Regions from separate parts of the Streptomyces sp. NPDC029041 genome, predicted to be linked through region 2. Evidence: riboswitches for the same ligand, from Rfam matches in the RefSeq annotation. Region 2 holds a riboswitch; the other holds the start of a gene.

Region 1 (5,526 bases), on a different contig from region 2:
TTCGCGGATCCGGGTCAGACCTCACCCCCCACGGTTGGGGGCGTGCGCCGGAACGCGTCGACCGCGGCTGAATGTATCTGTCCAACTGCCGTCTGCAACAGGTCAATCGGACGAGAAATCTGGACGCGCAGGGTCCGGAATGTGGGGAGAATTCGCCCGAATTCAGGGCAAGTCGGGCCACACAAAGGGAACAAAAGCCGCAAAAGACATACACACTTTGGCTACATCTTGTCGGGCTCGTAGCGGGAATTCAGGGTTCCGATCAGGGAATCGGGGCCGCGTTCCCCAACTGTACCCCGCTCAACCACACAGAATTGCCCCCTCCGCTTCTCTCACGGAGGGGGCAATTCGATAAACTCTCAGTGACGGTCGTTACCGAAGGTAACAACCAGCCGACCGACCGGTTCAGCCGCCGGCGACGGCGGGAATGATCGACACACCGGCACCGTCCGGCGTCGCCGTCTCCAGACCCTGCTCGAACCGCACGTCGTCGTCGTTGACGTAGACGTTGACGAACCGCCGCAGCTTGCCCTGGTCGTCCAGCACGCGGGCGGCGATCCCGGTGTGGTTCTTCTCCAGATCGGCGATGACCTCCCCGAGGTTCGCGCCCTCGGCGGCGACCTCGGCCTGCCCGCCGGTGTAGGTACGCAGGATGGTGGGGATCCGAACGGTGACGCTCATCGGGATATGACCTCCGGTTTCGATTGAGCTACGGCTGGGGCGCGTCCTCAGGGGCGCGGGGAACTGCGCGACCAGCCCCCACCGGCCCGCAGCGAACGACGATCAGACGAGCCCGGCCTCACGGAACGAGTCCAGGTTGGGCCGGATGGTCGCGGTCAGCCCGGTCCCGGCCACCGCATCCAGCGTCTTGAGGCCGTCTCCGGTGTTGAGCACGACGGTGGTCTTGGAGGTGTCGAGAGCCCCGCTCTCGATCAACTTCTTCGTCACCCCCACCGTCACCCCACCGGCGGTCTCCGCGAACACACCCTCGGTCCGCGCCAGCAGCTTGATCGCCTCGACGACCTGCTCGTCCGTCACGTCCTCCACCGCACCGCCGGTCCGCCGCGCGATGTCCAGCACGTACGGCCCGTCCGCCGGGTTGCCGATGGCGAGGGACTTGGCGATGGTGTCCGGCTTCTGCGGGCGCACCACGTCGTGCCCGGCCTTGAACGCCGTGGACACCGGCGAACAGCCGAGCGCCTGCGCGCCGAAGATCTTGTACGGCTTGTCCTCGACCAGACCGAGCTTGATCAGCTCCTGCAGACCCTTGTCGATCTTCGTGAGCTGGGAACCGGAGGCGATCGGCACCACGAGCTGGTCCGGCAGCCGCCAGCCGAGCTGCTCACAGATCTCGTACGCCAGGGTCTTGGAACCCTCCGCGTAGTACGGCCGCAGGTTGACGTTGACGAAGCCCCAGCCCTCACCGGCCGGGTCGCCGATCAGCTCGGAGCAGAAGCGGTTCACGTCGTCGTAGTTGCCCTCGATGCCGACGAGCTCGCCGCCGTAGATCGCTGCCATGACGACCTTGCCCTGCTCCAGGTCGTGCGGGATGAACACGCAGGAGCGGAAGCCGGCGCGGGCGGCGGCGGCCCCCACGGCGCCGGCGAGGTTGCCGGTGGAGGAGCAGGAGAGCGTGGTGAAGCCGAAGGCGCGGGCGGCCTCCAGGGCCTGGGCGACGACACGGTCCTTGAAGGAGTGCGTCGGGTTGCCGGAGTCGTCCTTCACGAACAGCTTCCCGGCGTCGACACCCAGCTCACGCGCGAGGTTGTCGGCCTTGACCAGCGCGGTCCAGCCCGGGTTGATGTTCGGCTTGTCCGCCACGTCGGCCGGGACGGGCAGCAGCGGGGCGTAGCGCCAGATGTTCGCGGGACCCGCTTCGATGCGCTTGCGGAGCTCTTCGGTGTCGTAGGCCGAGAAGTCGTAGGCGATCTCCAGCGGGCCGAAACACTCCTCGCACGCGAAGACCGGGCCGAGGGGCACGCGGTGGCCGCACTCGCGGCAGCTGAGCGCGGCGGCGGGGCCGAGGTCTACGGTGGATTCAGTGGTGCTTGCAACAGTCTGCGCAGCCATGTGAGGCGAGGCCCTTTCTCCTCATCTTCCTCACGACGCATCTCGCCGTGAGACGGATTTGGCACCTTCCCGAGCCGGGAGCCTCGCGCGTGTGGTCGCCAGTGACCTACGAGTACCGACTGGAGGGTTGCCGGGGCTTCATCGGGCCGTTTCCCTCTGCCCCTCTGGATGAGCTGTATGTGGTTGTAGGCGGCGGGTGACCCCGGACATGTGATGGTCATCCGCGTTGTTCAAGACTGTAACCGACGACCAGGAGAGTTGAGATAGTCGTCCGAACCGCGAGATGACTGCATCCGTCAGCCGCTACCGCGGCGGGCAGTCCGTCCCGCCGAGAGCACGCAAAGGAGCCGCCACGGTGCTGGAAGAAGTCGAGCGCTGGCTGAGCACCCGTTCCTGGTCAGCGAACGAGCGCCCGCTCCACCAGATCCTCGCCGCCAAGCAGCGCACGGGCCGGTCGGTCAGTGTCGTGCTGCCCGCGCTGAACGAGGAGGAGACGGTCGGCGACATCGCCGCCGTCATCCGCCATGACCTGATGCTGCAGGTCCCGCTCGTCGATGAGCTGGTCGTCGTCGACTCGGGGTCGACCGACCGCACCTCCGAGGTGGCCGCCGCCGCGGGCGCGCGGGTGGTGCACCGGGACGAGATCCTCCCCCGCCTGCCCGCCGTGCCCGGCAAGGGCGAGGTGCTGTGGCGCTCACTGCTCGTCACCCGCGGGGACATCGTCTGCTTCGTCGACGCGGACCTGAGGGACTTCTCGTCCGACTTCGTCTCGGGGATCGTGGGCCCCCTGCTCACGGACCCGGACGTGGACCTGGTGAAGGCCATGTACGACCGCCCCCTCGGCGGTGCCGCCGGGCAGGGCGGCCGGGTCACCGAGCTGATGGCCCGCCCGCTGCTCAACATGCACTGGCCCCAGCTGGCCGGCTTCGTGCAGCCGCTCGGCGGCGAGTACGCGGCCCGCCGCTCACTGCTGGAGCAGCTGCCGTTCCCCGTCGGGTACGGCGTGGAGCTGGGCATGCTGGTGGACGCCCTGCACCTGGTGGGCCTGGACGCCCTCGCCCAGGTGGACGTGGGGGTGCGCAAGCACCGGCACCAGGACGGGCAGGCGCTGGGCCGGATGGCCGCCGCGATCTACCGCACCGCCCAGCTGCGGCTGGCCCGCGGGCATCTGATCCGGCCGTCCCTGACCCAGTTCGAGCGGGGGGCGGACGGCTTCGAGCCGCGGACTCACTCCGTGGACACCGAGGAGCGCCCGCCGATGGTGGAGATCGCCGAGTACCAGGCGCGGAAGGCGGCCTGACCGGGGCCCTTTTCGGCCGGGTGCGGCAGATCCGCACGTTTGAGCGTTCGGGGGCCGGGCTAGGTTGAGGCTTATGTCTTCGACGTACGGTGCTGCACAGGTGCTGGTGGCCTCCAACCGTGGCCCGGTCTCGTACACGGTGGGTGAGGACGGTTCGCTGGACGCCAAGCGGGGCGGCGGCGGGCTGGTGTCCGGGCTCTCCGCGATCGGCTCGGACGCGGACGCGCTGTGGGTGTGCTCGGCGCTCTCCGACGGTGACCGGGAGGCGGTGCGGCGCGGCGTCGGCGAGGACGGCGTGCGGATGCTGGACATCCCGGCCGACGTGCACGCCGACGCGTACAACGGCATCGCCAACTCGGTCCTGTGGTTCGTGCACCACATGCTCTACCAGACGCCGCTGGAGCCCGTCTTCGACGCGGAGTTCCGGCGGCAGTGGGCGTCCTACGAGGCCTACAACCGGGCGTTCGCCGAGGCGCTGGCGGAAGAGGCCGCGCAGGGCGCGGCGGTCGTGGTGCAGGACTACCACCTGACGCTGGTGCCGGGCATGCTCCGCGAGCTGCGGCCCGACCTGCGCATCGGGCACTTCTCGCACACGCCGTGGGCGCCGCCGGAGTACTTCCGGATGCTGCCGGACGACGTGGCCGGGCAGGTGCTGCGCGGCATGCTCGGCGCGGACCGGCTGGGCTTCCTCACCGAGCGCTGGGCGGAGGCGTTCACCGCGTGCGCCGAGCGGTTCGCGGGCGGGCTCGGCGGCACCAGGGTCGGCGTGCACGGCCTCGGCGCCGACGCGGACTTCCTGCGCGCGCGCTCCCACGAGCCGGACGTCGAGGAGCGGATCGCCGCGCTGCGCGAGGAGATCGGCGAGGGCCGCCGCACCATCGTCCGGGTGGACCGCACCGAACTGTCCAAGAACATCGTGCGCGGCCTGCTGGCCTACCGCCGGCTGCTGGAGACCCACGCCGAGTGGCGCGAGCGGGTGACGCACGTCGCCTTCGCCTACCCCTCCCGGCAGGACCTCGCGGTGTACCGGGACTACACGGCCGAGGTGCAGCGGCTGGCGGACGAGATCAACGCCGAGTACGGCACGCCGGGCTGGAAGCCGGTCGTGCTGCACGTCAAGGACGACTTCGCCCGCTCCCTGGCCGCCTACCGGCTCGCCGACGTGGCCCTGGTCAACCCCATCCGCGACGGCATGAACCTCGTCGCCAAGGAGGTCCCGGTCGTCTCCGACGCGGGCTGCGCGCTGGTGCTGTCGCAGGAGGCCGGGGCGCACGAGGAGCTGGGCGAGGACGCGATCACGGTGAACCCCTACGACGTGACGGGCACGGCGGCGGCCCTGCACGAGGCGCTGTCGATGCGCCCGGAGGAACGCGCCGAACGCACCAAGCGCCTGGCCGCGGCGGCGACGGCCCTGCCACCGGCCCGGTGGTTCCTGGACCAGCTCGACGCGCTGAGGGGCTGAGGACCGGATGAGCAGCCAGAGGGGCGTGTCGAGCCGGGGCCCGGCGAACGAGTCGCCGGCCGCGCAGCGCGGGCGGGGCGGCCTGCCCGGGCCCGACGCGGCGGCCCTCCCCACCCCCGCCACCCAGGCCGGTCAGGACGGTCTCGCCGCTCTCCTCGCGCAGCCCGGGAAGGCACTGATCGCCCTGGACTTCGACGGGACGCTCGCGCCGATCGTGGCCGACCCCGAGCAGGCCCGGGCCCACCCGCAGGCCCTGGGCGCGCTGACGGCGCTCGCCCCGAAGGTCGCCGCCATCGCGGTGATCACCGGCCGCCCCGCCGAGGTCGCCGTGCGCAACGGCGGCTTCGCGAACGCGCCGGGCCTGGAGCACCTCGTCGTCCTCGGGCACTACGGGGCCGAGCGGTGGGACGCCCGCAGCGGCGAGGTCACCGCACCCGACCCGCACCCGGGCGTCGACGCGGTCCGCGCCGAACTGCCCGGGCTGCTCGAAGGCAGCGGGACCTGGGTGGAGGACAAGGGCCGGGCGGTGGCCGTGCACACCCGCCGGGCCGCCGACCCGCAGGGCGCCTTCGAGGCCCTGCGCGAGCCGCTCACCGGCCTGGCGACCCGGCACGGGCTGATCGTCGAGCCCGGCCGCATGGTCCTCGAACTGCGCCCGCCCGGCATGGACAAGGGCGCCGCCCTCACCGGGTTC
Region 2 (5,526 bases):
CTGACCTTCGCCAAGCCCGAGGGCCTGGAGGAGCACGACCACGACTTCCAGAACGAGATCGCCAAGGCCGCCCTGATGATCGTCCGGATCCAGCCGGAGGACATCAAGGACAAGCGCGAGCTCGAGTGGTCGCACCAGGGCATCGTCGCGTACTCGAAGATCTGCACCCACGTCGGTTGCCCGATCTCCCTGTACGAGCAGCAGACGCACCACGTGCTCTGCCCCTGCCACCAGTCCACCTTCGACCTCTCCGACGGTGCCCGAGTGATCTTCGGTCCCGCCGGTCACGCCCTGCCGCAGCTCCGCATCGGCGTGAACGACGAGGGCTACCTCGAGGCGCTCGGCGACTTCGAAGAGCCCGTCGGCCCTGCTTTCTGGGAGCGCGGATGAGCACTGCACAGAATCGCCGCAAGGCACCCGCGGGTGAGCGGGTCGCCGACTGGGCCGACGGCCGCCTCGGGATCTACTCCCTGGCCAAGGCCAACATGCGCAAGATCTTCCCGGACCACTGGTCCTTCATGCTCGGTGAGATCTGCCTCTACAGCTTCATCATCATCATCCTCACGGGTGTGTACCTGACGCTGTTCTTCCACCCGTCGATGAACGAGGTGGAGTACCACGGCAGTTACGTCCCGCTTCAGGGGCAGCTGATGTCGGAGGCGTTCGCCTCCACCCTGGACATCAGCTTCGACGTCCGCGGCGGTCTGCTCATCCGGCAGATCCACCACTGGGCGGCGATCATCTTCCTCGCCGGCATGTTCGTGCACATGATGCGCGTCTTCTTCACCGGCGCGTTCCGCAAGCCGCGCGAGATCAACTGGCTGTTCGGCTTCCTGCTGTTCGTCCTGGGCATGTTCACCGGCTTCACCGGCTACTCCCTCCCGGACGACCTGCTCTCCGGCACCGGTGTCCGCTTCACGCAGGGCGCCATCCTGTCCATGCCGATCGTGGGCACGTACATCTCGATGTTCCTGTTCGGCGGGGAGTTCCCGGGCACCGACTTCGTCGCCCGGTTCTACTCGATCCACATCCTGCTGCTGCCGGGCATCATGCTCGGGCTCGTGGTCGGCCACCTGATCCTGGTCTTCTACCACAAGCACACCCAGTTCGCGGGTCCCGGCCGGACCAACAAGAACGTCGTCGGCATGCCGCTGCTGCCGGTCTACATGGCCAAGGCCGGAGGCTTCTTCTTCCTGGTCTTCGGTGCCATCGCGGCCATCGCCGGCATCGCGACCGTCAACCCGATCTGGGTTCTCGGCCCCTACCGTCCCGACCAGGTGTCGACCGGTGCCCAGCCGGACTGGTACATGGGCTTCGCCGAGGGTCTGGTCCGCGCCATGCCGGGCTGGGAGATCAACCTCTGGGGTCACACGCTCGTGCTGGGCGTGTTCATCCCGCTGGTGCTGTTCGGTGTCTTCCTCGCGATCATCGCCCTGTACCCGTTCATCGAGTCGTGGGTCACCGGGGACAAGCGCGAGCACCACATCCTGGACCGCCCGCGCAACGCCCCGACGCGCACGGCCGTAGGTGTCGCCTGGGTCACCGGCTACATCATCATGCTGATCGGCGGTGGCAACGACATCGTCGCCACGCACTTCCATCTGTCGATCAACGCGGTGACCTGGTTCGTCCGGATCGGGTTCTTCCTCGGCCCGGTCATCGCCTTCGTCGTCACCAAGCGCATCTGCCTCGGCCTGCAGCGCCGGGACAAGGAGAAGGTGCTGCACGGCCGCGAGTCGGGCATCATCAAGCGCCTGCCGCACGGTGAGTTCATCGAGGTGCACGAGCCGCTCAGCCAGGAGCAGATGTACACGCTCACGGCGCACGAGCAGTACAAGCCGGCCGAGATCGGCCCGACGGTCGACGAGAACGGTGTCGAGCGCAAGGTGAAGGGCTCCGAGAAGCTGCGCGCCAAGCTCAGCGACGCCTACTACGGCGAGGGCGCCCAGATCCCGAAGCCCACCGCCGAGGAGTACCGGGAGATCACGAGCGGCCACGGCCACCACTGATCACTGCTTCGCCACGCCACAGAGGGGCCCCGTCCGATCACCGGACGGGGCCCTTCGCCCTGCCCGGGGCTGGATAGGGTGGACCCGTTGAGACTCTCGTCCCGCAGTGCGGGACGCCTGACCCTGGAGCGGCTTATGAGCGCTGTGACCCCCGCTGGAGGCGACACCGCGGCGGGCCGCTCCTGGCCCCTGCTGCTGAACGGCCTGCTGGACGGCAGGCACCTGAGCGCGGACGACACCGCCTGGGCGATGGACCGGATCATGCGCGGCGAGGCGACCGAGGCGCAGATCGCCGGGTTCGTCGTGGCCCTGCGCGCGAAGGGCGAGACCGTCGAGGAGATCAACGGCCTGGTCCGCACGATGTACGCGCACGCCAACGTGATCGAGGTGCCCGGGGCGACGGTCGACATCGTCGGCACCGGCGGCGACGGCGCGAAGACGGTCAACATCTCCACGATGTCCTCCATCGTCGTCGCCGGCACCGGCGCCAAGGTCGTCAAACACGGCAACCGGGCCGCGTCCTCGGCGTCCGGGGCCTCCGACGTGCTGGAGAAGCTCGGGGTCAACCTGGAACTGCCGCTGCACCGGGTCGCGGAGGTCGCCGACGAGGCCGGGATCACCTTCTGCTTCGCGGTGAAGTTCCACCCGGCGCTGCGCCACGCGGGTGCCGCCCGCGGCCAGTTGGGCATCCGCACGGTGTTCAACGCCCTCGGCCCGCTCACCAACCCGGCCCGGGTCCGTGCCCAGGCGGTCGGTGTGGCGGACCCGCGCATGGCGCCGATCGTCGCGGGAGTCTTCGCCGAGCGTGGCAACTCGTCCCTGGTCTTCCGGGGCGACGACGGCCTCGACGAACTGACCACCACGGCCACGTCCCGGGTGTGGACCGTCCGGGACGGCAAGGTCACCGAGGAGGCCTTCGACCCGCGTGACGTGGGCCTCGAACTCGTCCCGGTGGAGGCGCTGCGCGGCGCCGACGCCTCCTACAACGCCGAGGTCGCCCGCCGCCTGCTGGACGGCGAGACCGGCCCGGTCCGCGAGGCGGTCCTGCTGAACTCGGCGGCGGCCCTGGTGGCTCTGGAGCCCACCGCGGCGCCCCTGGCCGAGCAGATCGCCGCCGGGATGGCGAAGGCGGCCGAGTCCATCGACTCGGGGGCGGCCAAGCGCACGCTGGAGCGCTGGGTGGCCGCGAGCAACGCGTAGCGGACCCCCGTCGGCGGAACGACCGGCGTCCCGCGATCCGGACTCGGGTTGCGGGGCGCCGATCTCTTCGCGTACGTTCCTGAACAGGTCATGAGTGACAGTCATGAGGCCCCGGCCGACTGTCCGGCAACCCTCCGTCCGTGGCGGGGTGCCCCGGGTGAAGACCGGGCCGCAGGCAGCGAGGTCTGCGGCAAGCGCGTGACGAGGAGTCTTCCGTGAACCAGCGAATGCGATAGGGCCGCAGAGCCCCGCCTCCGCATCCCCTTTTCCTTTCACCCCCGCTCGAGCCGTACGCGCTCGCGGGCGGATTCCACCTGCCTTCACGGGAGTTCCGTCATGTCTGTCTCCACCCTTGCCGCCGGCCAGTCCGTTTGTGCCCCGCTGCCCGTTCTGGGGCGGGATGTCACCGTGCCGCTCGTGACCGGCGGTGAGGTGACCTACGCCGCGCTCGACTACGCCGCCAGCGCCCCGGCGCTCCAGCGGGTCTGGGACGACGTCGCCGCCTACGCGCCGTACTACGGCAGCGTGCACCGCGGTGCCGGGTACCTGTCCCAGCTGTCGACCGACCTGTTCGAGAACGCCCGCCGGACCGTGGCCGAGTTCCTCGGCTGCCGCGAGGACGACCAGGTCGTGTTCACCCGGTCGACCACCGACTCCCTCAACCTGCTGGCCGCCGCCCTCCCCGCCGACTGCCAGGTCTTCGTCTTCGAGACCGAGCACCACGCCTCCCTGCTGCCCTGGCAGGAGGCCCGGGTCACCTACCTGGACGCCCCGCGCACCCCCCGGCAGGCCGTCGGGACCCTGGAGCGCGCCCTCGCCGGCCGTGACCCCCACGGGCCGGCGCTGGTCTGCGTCACCGGCGCCTCGAACGTCACCGGCGAGCTGTGGCCCGTGCGGGAGCTCGCGGCGGCCGCGCACGCCCACGGTGCGCGGATCGTCCTGGACGCCGCCCAGTTGGCCCCCCACCACCCCGTGTCCGTCGCGGACCTCGACGTCGACTGGGTCGCCTTCTCCGGGCACAAGCTGTACGCGCCCTTCGGCACGGGCGTCCTGGCCGGACGCGCCGACTGGCTGCGCGCGGCCGAGCCGTACCTCGCGGGCGGCGGCGCCAGCCGCAAGGTCAGCCGGCGCGAGGACGGGGGAGTGGACGTGGAGTGGCACGACAGCGCCGCGCGCCACGAGGCCGGCTCGCCCAACGTCATCGGCGCCTACGCCGTCGCGTCGGCCTGCAAGGCGCTGACCGAGGCGGGCTTCGACACCCTCGTCGCCCGTGAGCAGCACCTGGTCCGCACGGTGCGCGACGGTCTCGCCGACGTGCCCGAGGTGCGGTTCCTGTCCCTCTTCGGGGACGACGCGCCGCGCGTCGGCGTGCTCTCCTTCGTCGTCGAGGGCTGGAACAGCTCCCACTTCGCCGCCGCCCTGTCCGCCGAGTACGGCATCGGCGTACGGGACGGGCTGTTCTGCGCCCACCCGCTGCTGCGCACCCTGCTCGGCAGCGACCCGCAGACGCAGGGCGAGTGCGGGTCGCCCGAGGCCGCCCCCGGGGAGAAGTCGCTCAACGCCATCCGGGTCAGCTTCGGCGCCGGCACGCCCGACGAGCACGTGGAGCGGTTCGTGCGGGCGGTGAAGGAGCTCGTGACGGACGGCGCGCAGTGGAACTACCGCACGCAGGACGGCCGCTGCGTGCCGGACACCTCCGCCTAACCGGCCGCCCCGGGGGGACCGACGCGCCCTAGTTGTCGAGCCCGATGGAGAACGCCGCCTCCAGGTCGTGCTGCGAGTACGTGCGGAACGCCACGTGCGTGTCGGTTCCCTCCACCCCGGGGATCTTGCTGATCCGGCCCGGGATGACCTCCGCCAGGTCCTCGTGCTCCTTCACCCGGACCATCGCGATCAGGTCGTAGGTGCCGGTGACGGAGAAGACCTCGCTGACGCTGTCCAGCGCCGCGATCGACTCGGCGATCTCGGGGATCCGGTCCACGCTGGTCTTGATGAGGACGATCGCGGTGATCACGGCTGGTTCTCTCCCTCGGGAGCCGGAGCAGGGGCGGCCTTCACTCTAGTGGGGCCGGTGGGGCGGCCGTAGCGGACCGACGCGTAGCCGAAGCCCAGACCGAAACCGATCAGGTGGGCCAGGTAGGCCACCCCCGGCGCGTCCGGGGCCCGTCCCGCCGCCAGCCACTGCAGCGCCGCCCAGAACGGCAGGACGACCCATGCCGGAAAGCGCACCGGCAGGAAGAACAGGAACGGCAGGAGACTGGTCACCCGGGCCCGGGGGAACAGGTACAGAAATGCACCGAGGACCGCCGAGATCGCC

What was found. Region 2 has a riboswitch for S-adenosylmethionine ahead of AB0F04_RS09215 (aminotransferase class V-fold PLP-dependent enzyme). Riboswitches for the same ligand answer to the same signal wherever they lie in the genome.
Region 1: it holds a riboswitch for S-adenosylmethionine, as region 2 does, so the genes downstream of both, thrC (threonine synthase) here and AB0F04_RS09215 (aminotransferase class V-fold PLP-dependent enzyme) in region 2, are expected to answer to the same signal.

What each region holds. Positions count from the first base shown of each region.
Region 1 is NZ_JBEZWO010000005.1:159,750-165,275, reverse strand. It holds gene AB0F04_RS14120 (MoaD/ThiS family protein) at 406-681, opposite strand; gene thrC (threonine synthase) at 784-2,070, opposite strand; SAM riboswitch class I at 2,089-2,245, opposite strand; gene AB0F04_RS14110 (glucosyl-3-phosphoglycerate synthase) at 2,426-3,370, shown strand; gene AB0F04_RS14105 (trehalose-6-phosphate synthase) at 3,444-4,832, shown strand; gene otsB (trehalose-phosphatase) at 4,840-5,526, shown strand, end outside.
Region 2 is NZ_JBEZWO010000003.1:428,905-434,430, reverse strand. It holds gene AB0F04_RS09230 (Rieske 2Fe-2S domain-containing protein) at 1-390, shown strand, start outside; gene AB0F04_RS09225 (cytochrome bc complex cytochrome b subunit) at 387-2,009, shown strand; gene trpD (anthranilate phosphoribosyltransferase) at 2,145-3,209, shown strand; SAM riboswitch class IV at 3,296-3,412, shown strand; gene AB0F04_RS09215 (aminotransferase class V-fold PLP-dependent enzyme) at 3,546-4,913, shown strand; gene AB0F04_RS09210 (Lrp/AsnC ligand binding domain-containing protein) at 4,942-5,223, opposite strand; gene AB0F04_RS09205 (rhomboid family intramembrane serine protease) at 5,220-5,526, opposite strand, start outside.